3 regions of the Idiomarina sp. 29L genome follow, and region 2 is predicted to be linked to each of the others. Evidence: predicted binding sites of a transcription regulator. Region 2 holds the regulator's gene; each other region holds the start of a gene.
The links. The regulator sigma-54, encoded in region 2, starts transcription at its own class of promoters, with help from an activator protein. The targets are predictions, from matches to a motif close to GTTGGCACGNNNNTNGNNT.
Positions count from the first base shown of each region.

Region 1: the regulator sigma-54 is predicted to act here: its motif matches at 1,588-1,606, upstream of EST55_RS07230 (DUF4168 domain-containing protein).
Region 3: the regulator sigma-54 is predicted to act here: its motif matches at 1,584-1,602, upstream of glnA (glutamate--ammonia ligase).

Region 1 covers NZ_SDJS01000002.1:742,166-745,451, reverse strand. Annotated here, with positions in the region: gene EST55_RS07235 (HAMP domain-containing sensor histidine kinase) at 1-1,483, opposite strand, end outside; gene EST55_RS07230 (DUF4168 domain-containing protein) at 1,653-2,021, shown strand; gene EST55_RS07225 (acetolactate synthase large subunit) at 2,152-3,286, shown strand, end outside.
Region 2 covers NZ_SDJS01000002.1:345,948-349,233, reverse strand. Annotated here, with positions in the region: gene rapZ (RNase adapter RapZ) at 1-129, opposite strand, end outside; gene ptsN (PTS IIA-like nitrogen regulatory protein PtsN) at 120-590, opposite strand; gene hpf (ribosome hibernation promoting factor) at 594-881, opposite strand; gene EST55_RS05305 (RNA polymerase factor sigma-54) at 908-2,368, opposite strand; gene lptB (LPS export ABC transporter ATP-binding protein) at 2,390-3,115, opposite strand; gene lptA (lipopolysaccharide transport periplasmic protein LptA) at 3,118-3,286, opposite strand, start outside.
Region 3 covers NZ_SDJS01000005.1:122,466-125,751, forward strand. Annotated here, with positions in the region: gene typA (translational GTPase TypA) at 1-1,300, opposite strand, end outside; gene glnA (glutamate--ammonia ligase) at 1,649-3,058, shown strand; gene glnL (nitrogen regulation protein NR(II)) at 3,130-3,286, shown strand, end outside.

The sequences.
Region 1 (3,286 bases), 400 kb from region 2:
GTCCTCCTATCACTGACCTATCAGCCAGGCTCGACGCCGGTAAGCTTAAAATAGCTCGACAGCCACCCTTGTCATTATTCGTTAACGTCAATTCACCCTGATGATCACTCAATACATGTTTCACTATGGTCAGCCCCAAGCCGGTTCCTTTACCTTGTGGTTTATTAGTTTCAAACGGGTGCAGAGCTTTTTCTTTCATGTTTTCCGGCAAGCCCTCACCGTCATCGTCGATAATAATATTCAAGGTATTGCGGTTATCGAGCTCGGCATGCAAGTGCACTCTATGTTTTGCTGCCTGTAACGCATTGCGCATGACATTCACCAGCGCCAGTTCAAGCCGCTTACTATCCACTTTTAACGTGACATCCGGTAACTCACCCAGCTCGACTTTGGCTGAGCCTTTATCTTGCTCAAACTGAATACTGGTTACTGCCGTTTCAACCAAAGACTGAAGCGATAAGGTTTCTCTCTGCTGAACCGGTGTTCTGGAGAATGCGAGAAGCTGATTCACCAACCCGGTTAGGCGTTGCACTTGACCACGCACCGCTTGCAGCTGACGCTGACTTTCTTCATCTTTGTGGGTTCTTAGCAACCGACTGGCACGTCCGTCGATAACGGTAAGCGGGGCCCCTAGTTCGTGTGCGACCCCGCTAGCGACGCTACCTATAGCCGCCATTTTTTCCTGTTCGCGCAATGCCTGCTGAAGTGAGGTTTCGTGCTGACGTCGCTGCTCTAGCTCCTTTTCGGCATTTTCAATACTGTCCAGCATTCGATTCAGCCCCTGAGCAACCTCCTGCAGTTCAGAGGGACCTTCAGGCTCTACACGCGCGTTGCGGTTACCTTCCGCCACTTGCAGCATGGCGTCTTTCAGTTTGACAACGTGTCGTCCCACACCGCGATAATGACCGAATACCAATACGGCGATGGTGATAACGGCAAAAGCGCCCCAGGTTAACCAGGCATATTGACTAAGTTCTTCGAAAGACTCATCAAAGTCACTGGCTCGGCGGTTAATTTGCAATAACCCGATAATTCGACCGCCTCTGTCCACTATGGGAAGGAACTGTGAGAAAACATCACGTCCTTCTACCCGTCGGTAGTCGTCCTGTTTTATTCCGGTTTGCACCGTTTGTAACGCTAACTGACTATTACTTAAATCCGTTTCCGTTACCCCCGCCTCAGCAACTTGCTCGCCGTAAACGTTGTAAACCGATGCACCATAAACACGGCCGATACTAAAAACAGAGTCGAGGTTAGCCTGTACCGTATCTAAGTCATTATTAACCAACGCATCACTAATCGGTAAGCTGATAGCGCGCCCCAAAAGCTCTAAGTCGCTTTTTAAACGATCATTAGCTTCCTCTGAAGCAACCTGTAAGCCCACACTGATAGCTACGCCCGAAATAAGCAGCATAGGGAAAACGACGTAAACAAGTAAGCGGCGTTGCAAACTAGAAAGCGGCCATCTGTATACTTTTGTCACACTCTCCTCCTTTGGCTGTGTACTCAGGATACACATTTTCCAAAGCGCCTGCCTTAAAGATCACTCCTTAAATAAAAAGAACATTAATAACAGTGTCTTATAGAGTTGGCACAGTCTTCGCTTTAAATAGAGTGTTAGTTAATCTGACAGAATCAACAAGGAGATTATCATGCAAAAGACAATCATCGCATTAGCTACGGTATTCGCACTGGGTAGCACTGCCGCTATAGCACAGCAGCAACAAGCGCAAGACACCATGGCTCAACAGCAAACTCAGGAAATTACGGAAGGTATGCTGGTTAAATTTGTTTCAGCAATGGAAGAAGTACAGGGTGTTACTGAAAAATACCGTGCAAAATTCCAAAATGCAGAAAACCAGGAAGAAGCTCGTAAAATTCAGCAGTCTGCTCAACAAGAAATGATTGCAGCGGTTGAAGATGCGGGTCTGACGCCTCAGCAGTACAACATGATCATTCAACAAGCACAGAATGATGAAGAGTTACGCGCTCGCTTAGAAGAGTTAACGTCTGACTCTTAATTCGTTTTAATGTAAAGCTGTTACAAAATCCGCAATCAGTTTGGTCTGATTGCGGATTTTTTTGATCATATCTCCTATGCTTTACGTAACTCATTAAACTAAAAAGAATTAAACGCAAGGAGACAGCGACGTGAAAGCATCCGATTTATTCGTAAAAGCTCTGGAAAACGAAGGTGTTGAATACGTTTTCGGCATTCCGGGGGAAGAAAATCTGGACCTATTAGAGTCTCTTTCAAAATCTAAAATTGAGCTTATTTTAACCCGACATGAGCAAGGCGCTGGCTTTATGGCCGCAACTTATGGTCGTTTAACGGGCAAACCCGGCGTTTGTTTATCGACGTTAGGGCCTGGCGCAACCAACCTGGTGACGCCAGTAGCCTATGCGCAACTGGGCGCTATGCCAATGGTGGTTATTACCGGCCAAAAACCCATTAAAGAGCGTCACCAGGGTCAATTTCAGATTATCGACGTTGTCGATATGATGACGCCCATTACCAAATACACACAGCCTATTATCAGCGCCAGCAGCATTCCGTCCCACGTTCGGGAAGCGTTTCGTCGTGCAGAAGACGAGCGGCCGGGTGCGTCTCACCTGGAGTTATCCGACGATATTGCGCGCGAAGAAGTGAACGCTAATCCAATAACGCCGAGCTTCTCGCGCCGGCCTATCACAGAGCATAAAGCGGTTCGTCATGTTCTGCAGCTGTTAAAAGACGCGAAACACCCTGTGCTGCTTATTGGTGCTGCGGCAAACCGAAAAATTACCGCAAAAATGCTCAGAGCTTTTGTCGATAAAACCGGCATTCCATTTATTACAACGCAAATGGGTAAAGGGGTTATTAATGAAGATCACCCTCGCTGGTTAGGTAATGCAGCAGTCTCAGACGGTGACTACCCACACCGGGCAATAGAAAAGGCCGACTTAATTCTGAATGTTGGTCATGATGTTGTCGAGAAGCCTCCGTTTATGATGAAAACCGGAGTCAACGACGAAAGAAAAGTGGTTCATATCAACTTCCAGGGCGCCCAGGTAGACTCGGTCTACTTCCCACACGCCAGTATGATTGGTGACATTGGTAATAGTATTTGGCAGCTAAAAGAAGGCATTGAGCCGCAAGAGCACTGGGACTTTGACTTTATGCTGAAGGTTCGCGACCACATGCGGGATCATACCGATGAAGGTGCCGACGACAGTCGTTTCCCTATTTTACCTCAACGCTTAGTCGAAGACGTGCGGGAAGTCATGCCAGACGATGGCGTTATTG
Region 2 (3,286 bases):
CGCATGAACCAGCGTGGGAAGTAGGCTAATGGGTAAGTTGTCGACGCAGTAAAAGCCAAGATCCTCGAGTACTCGAAGGGCGATAGTTTTACCCGATCCCGAGCGACCACTGACAATAATCAGTTGCATGGCTTATCTTCACCTTCCCCAATAAATAATTGATAAAGTGCGTTGTCACTTTCAGCGTTCCGAAGCGCGCGGGTGCAGTCTTTGTCATTCATGCGACGGGCAACGGCTGCTAATGTCTGCAAATGATTTTCATGCTCTGACTCTGGCACTAACAGCGCAAAAATAATGTCCACAGGTTGGTTATCAATCGCGTCAAACTCGATTGGCTCGTCTAACGTCAATAACACCGCAACCGGATGGCTGGCTTTAGCGAGTCGCCCATGAGGAATAGCAATACCTAAACCAATACCGGTACTTCCTAAGCGTTCACGGTTAACCAAGCTTTCAAAAATGTCATGACGAGTAATGCCTGACAGTTTTGGCGCGACAATTTGGCTAATGGTTTCTAATAACCGCTTTTTACTTGCACCCTCGACTGCACACCTGGTGCAGTCGGGGCTTAACAACTCACTTATTTGCATGGACTAATGCTTTTTCATTTTTTCTTTGTGTTTAATAACCTGACGGTCAAGCTTATCGATTAAACCATCAATGGCTGCGTACATATCATCGTGAACAGAGTCAGCGAAAATCTCGCCGCCGTTCAGGTGCACGGTAGCTTCCGCTTTTTGATTCGTTTTTTCAACATTAAGGATGACGTGAACGTTGGTGATATGGTCAAAATGGCGCTCTAACTTAGCAAATTTTGTGTCCACATACTCACGTAGAGACTCAGTGATATCGATATGATGACCAGTAAGATTAATTTGCATAACGTCTTCCTTCTGCAGTTTACAAGTTATAAAAGACTCTTGCGTTGACTCGATGAGGGAATATTCAGTGATTCCCGATACTTCGCAATTGTCCTCCTCGCTACTTTGATGCCTTGCTCGGCTATCAGTTCAGCGATTTTGCTGTCGCTTAATGGTTTGCTACGGTTTTCTGCAGCGACTAACTTCTTAATTAAAGCACGTATTGCGGTACTTGAACACTCACCTCCACCTTCTGTACTGACATGGCTAGAGAAAAAGTATTTTAATTCAAAAATGCCTCGTGGGCAGTGCAGAAACTTCTGCGTTGTTACCCGTGAAATGGTGCTTTCATGCATTTCCACGGCTTCAGCGACATCATTGAGTACCATTGGTTTCATGGCCTCTTCACCGTACTCAAAAAAGCCCTGCTGGCGCTGAACAATACAGTTGGCAACTTTCAACAGCGTTTCATTGCGACTCTCCAGACTTTTAATAAACCAACGCGCTTCCTGTGTATGGTTTTTAATGTACTGACTGTCTGCCGAGGACTTCGCCGCTTTACTCAGTGCCGCGTATTCTTCATTGACCTTTAATTTAGGTACGCTATCCGGGTTTAATTCGACCACCCAGCGACCATTCTTTTTCATGACCGCAACGTCAGGAATCACGTACTCAACTTCTTGTTGAGCAACTTGTTCGCCCGGGTGCGGGTGCATTTGCTGAATCAGCCGCATGACTTCACGTAAGTCATTTTCGGTTAATTTGAGCTTTTTCTGGATATTGCGGAAGTCTCGGTTGCCCAGCAAGTCCATATGCTCGCTAACCAGAGTGATAGCAGCGAGCTTAAACGGCGTGCTGTCGTCCAGTTGTCGTAATTGAATCGCCAGGCACTCGCTGACGGTACGTGCGCCGACACCGACTGGGTCAAAGTGTTGGATGCGCTTGAGTACCATGCAGACTTCTTCTTCGCCAACCTCGGGTAAGCGCACAGACTCAATAATGTCTTCAATATTCGTTGTTAAATAACCATTGTCGTCAATGGCTTCGATAATGGCTTCGCCAATCGCAGTGTCTTCTTCAGAAAAGTGCGACAGTTGCATTTGCCAAATCAGATGGTCTTGCAAAGACTCGCTCGTTGAGCCTTGGTACACCTCATAGTCACCGTCGTAGGATTTGCCGTTTGAGGCCGCTCCGGTAGCAGGAGTCGACGATGAATAGGTATCATCCCATGTGCTGTCCACAGGGAGGTCTTCTGGCATTTCCTGAGTTTTTATAACATCGGAGGTTTCACGCTGACTGTCGTCTTTATTTGACGAATGAGGGGAGTCGGTGCTGTCACCGTCATGAGGTTGTTCGCTTTCAACTTCCAGTAACGGGTTATTGTCCAGCGCGTCCTGAATTTCAGCCTGTAAGTCGAGCGAAGAAAGCTGCAGCAAGCGTATCGCTTGTTGTAACTGAGGCGTCATGGTCAGTTGCTGACCAATTTTTAGCTGCAGACTTTGTCTCATGGTTATCGTCCCGGTATCACGTTAAAGGGTGAACTGCTCACCGAGGTAAACATCTTTAACCTGTTGATTCGATAATATACTTTCTGCATCTCCGCTGGCAATAAGTTCTCCGTGACTAACAATGTACGCATGCTCACAAACGGACAAGGTTTCTCTGACATTGTGGTCTGTAATAAGTACACCAATACCACGCTGCTTTAAATGTTCAACAATTTTCTTAATGTCGATAACCGAAATTGGGTCGACGCCTGCAAAGGGCTCATCCAGAAGAATAAACGTGGGCTCTGCGGCAAGGGCGCGGGCAATTTCGACACGACGTCTCTCACCGCCGGATAAGCTCATCCCCAGACTGTTCGCAATATGACCAATATTGAACTCTTCAAGAAGCGAGTCGAGCTGTTCTTCGCGAGCGTCCGCTGAAAGCTCTTTACGGGTTTCTAATATCGCCATCAGGTTATCGCGCACGGTCAGCTTTCTGAAAATCGATGCTTCTTGCGGTAGATAACCAATTCCGCGGCGAGCACGCTCATGCATTGGCAGAGACGTTAGGTCGTCTTTGTCTAGTAAAATCTGGCCTTTGTCGCTGTTGATTAAGCCGACAATCATATAAAACGTCGTTGTTTTCCCCGCACCATTGGGCCCTAAGAGCCCAATAATCTGGCCCTGACTGACCTCCAGGCTAACGTCCTTTACAACCTGACGACGCTTAAAGCTTTTGGCAAGATGTTTGACTCGTAAGGTGGCCATAATTAAGGGTTCTCGTTGTCGGTTTTGTCGTCTTTTGTTTTCGGCGTAAATATCGTAATTACGCGCCCGTTATCGGCATCAGAGCTGCTTGCAGAGATCGTCTGTGCGGCTAAGTCGTAGACGATCGTATCACCGCTTGAACTGCTTGTGCCCTGAGAGATTTTCGCGTCC
Region 3 (3,286 bases), on a different contig from region 2:
TGGTCATCTCGGCCTTACGTAAGCCCAGTTTTTCCATGACCGAACCCTGGTGCTGCTCTTCGATATCAACAGTCAAAGACTCATACGGTTCCATTTTCTTACCGTCTTCTTCTTTGATGATAACTTCCGGGCGAGACACAGCGAGCTCGAAACCTTCGCGGCGCATGTTTTCGATTAATACACCTAAGTGTAATTCACCACGGCCTGATACGCGGAATTTATCCGGGTTGTCCGTTTCTTCAACGCGAAGCGCTACGTTGTGAACCAGCTCTTGCTGTAAACGCTCAAGAATTTGACGTGAAGTAACGAACTTACCTTCTTTACCCGCAAACGGAGAGGTGTTGACCTGGAACGTCATGGTCACTGTTGGCTCGTCAACGCTTAGCGGCTTCATTGCCTCAGCTGCGCCAACCGCACAAACGGTATCTGAAATCTTCAGTTCGCCCAAACCGGTTATCGCACAAATGTCGCCTGCATGCGCTGATTCGGCGTCAATGCGGTCAAGGCCCAGATAATTAAAGACTTTACCAATTTTACCGCTACGCTCTTTGCCGTCAGCACCCACAATGGTTACCTGTTGGTTGACTTTCACGCTACCGCGAGTCACACGACCAATACCGATAACACCAAGGTAGCTTGAGTAATCCAGCTGTGAAATTTGCATCTGTAAGTCAGCGTCTGGGTCGGCGTCTGGGTGGCTAACTTCATTGACGATAGTTTCGAACAACGGTGTCATGTTCTCGCCAACCGTGTCCTCTTCGCGAGTCGCCCAACCGTTCAATGCCGACGCGTAAACCACTGGGAAGTCTAACTGTTCGTCGGTGGCACCTAAGTTATCGAATAAGTCGAAGACCTGATCCATGACCCAGTCAGGACGAGCGCCCGGGCGGTCGATTTTGTTGATAACAAGAATTGGGTTTAAACCGTGCTCGAATGCTTTCTGTGTGACGAAACGCGTTTGTGGCATAGGACCGTCAACAGCGTCGACCACCAGTAATACAGAGTCTGCCATAGAAAGAACGCGTTCAACTTCACCGCCAAAGTCAGCGTGCCCTGGAGTATCCAGAATGTTGATGCGGTAGTCCTGCCAGTTAACGGCTGTGTTTTTGGCCAAAATAGTAATGCCGCGTTCTTTTTCCAGATCGTTAGAGTCCATGATGCGCTCTTCAAGCTCACCACGACTTTCGAGTGTACCGGATTGCTGGAGCAACTTATCTACGAGTGTCGTCTTACCATGGTCTACGTGCGCAATAATCGCAATGTTGCGAAGCTTATTGATATCAAATGCCTGAGTTGTCATTAAGAAAGCCTGTGTTTGTCGGTAGTGAGTGTAAACCCAACCCTTCCGACGGGGGTTTATGAAAAATAGCGGCGTATTCTACCTGCTTAGACGATATTAAAAAAGACCTGATTGTTTTTTGTTCGTTATTTTTGTCGAATAAACCGCCACTCATTCTGTTCCGAATTTGTGACTGCCGGTGATCGAATGCACCCTAATGGTGCGTAATGAGCGGTAATGGTGCGCAAGTAAGTTTGCACAAAAATGACACTGAAGTAACTGATTGATTTTTAATAAAAAGTAAATTGGCACAGGCTTTGCTATACTGTGGCTGTTACTTTTTAAAGACGCTGTCTACTGGAGGACAACATGTCAGCTGATAAGATTTTCGATACCATTAAAGAAAACGACGTAAAATTCGTCGACCTACGCTTTACCGATACTAAGGGTAAAGAACAACACGTCACTATTCCGGTGTCGCAAATCGATGAAGACTTCTTCGAAGAAGGTAAAATGTTTGACGGCTCGTCAATTGCAGGCTGGAAAGGTATTAACGAATCGGACATGGTGTTAATGCCTGACAATGATTCAGCCGTACTGGATCCGTTCACTGATGAAATGACGTTAAACATTCGTTGCGACATTTTAGAGCCTGAAACACTGCAAGGTTACAGCCGTGACCCACGCTCTATCGCCAAACGTGCGGAAGAGTTCCTGCGCAGTTCTGGCATTGCCGATGAAGCTTACTTTGGTCCGGAGCCAGAGTTTTTCCTTTTCAACGATGTTCGTTTCCGTACTGATATGAGCGGCTCGTTCTATAAAATTGATGCGGATGAAGCAGAGTGGAACTCAGGTCGTGAGTACTCGGAAGGCAACATGGCTCACCGTCCGGGCGTAAAAGGCGGTTACTTCCCGGTACCACCGGTCGACTCAGCTCACGACATTCGTGGCACCATGAGTTTGGTTATGGAAGACATGGGCTTAGTGGTTGAGGCGCACCACCATGAGGTGGCGACAGCTGGTCAGAACGAGGTAGCGACCCGTTTCAACACCTTGACAACCAAAGCCGACGAGCTGCAGATTTACAAATATGTTGTGCACAATGTTGCTCATTCTTATGGCATGACAGCCACCTTTATGCCTAAGCCTTTAGTGGGCGATAACGGCTCAGGTATGCACGTACATATGTCACTGAATAAAGGCGGCGAAAACCTGTTCGCAGGCGACCAATATGCTGGCTTAAGCGAAACGGCGCTTTATTACATTGGCGGTATTGTGAAACACGCTCGTGCGATTAATGCCTTCGCTAACGCATCAACGAACTCTTATAAGCGTTTGGTGCCAGGCTTTGAAGCACCGGTGATGCTGGCTTACTCAGCGCGTAACCGTTCTGCATCCATTCGCATTCCGCTGGTGTCGAGTGCTAAAGCGCGTCGTATTGAAGTGCGTTTCCCTGACCCAAGTGCGAACCCTTACCTGTGTTTCACTGCACTGCTTATGGCTGGTCTTGACGGTATTCGTAACAAGATTCACCCGGGTGATGCAATGGACAAGGATTTATACAACTTGCCGCCAGAAGAAGCGAAAGACATTCCAACCGTTTGTCATTCGTTAGAAATGGCGCTGGAAGCATTAGATAAAGACCGTGACTTCCTGAAGCAAGGCGGTGTTATGGACGATGACATGATCGACGCTTATATTGGCCTTAAATACAACGAAGTAGAGACATTGAAGAAGACTACCCACCCGGTAGAGTTCGATATGTACTACAGCGTTTAACAACCTTTAAAGGGCGGTTTATACCGCCCTTTTTAATTGCACCAATTTGGTGCGTACGCTATTCTCTCCTTGTGAATACAAATACCTTAATCAATCAGCTTCTGACCGGGATACTCGTTTTAGACGAGAATTTCACCATACGCTATGTCAATTCAGCGGCGGAGTCGTTGCTTGATCACAGCGCTAAGCGACTGCTCGGCGAGCCCTTTTCGACGGCATTTTTTCAAT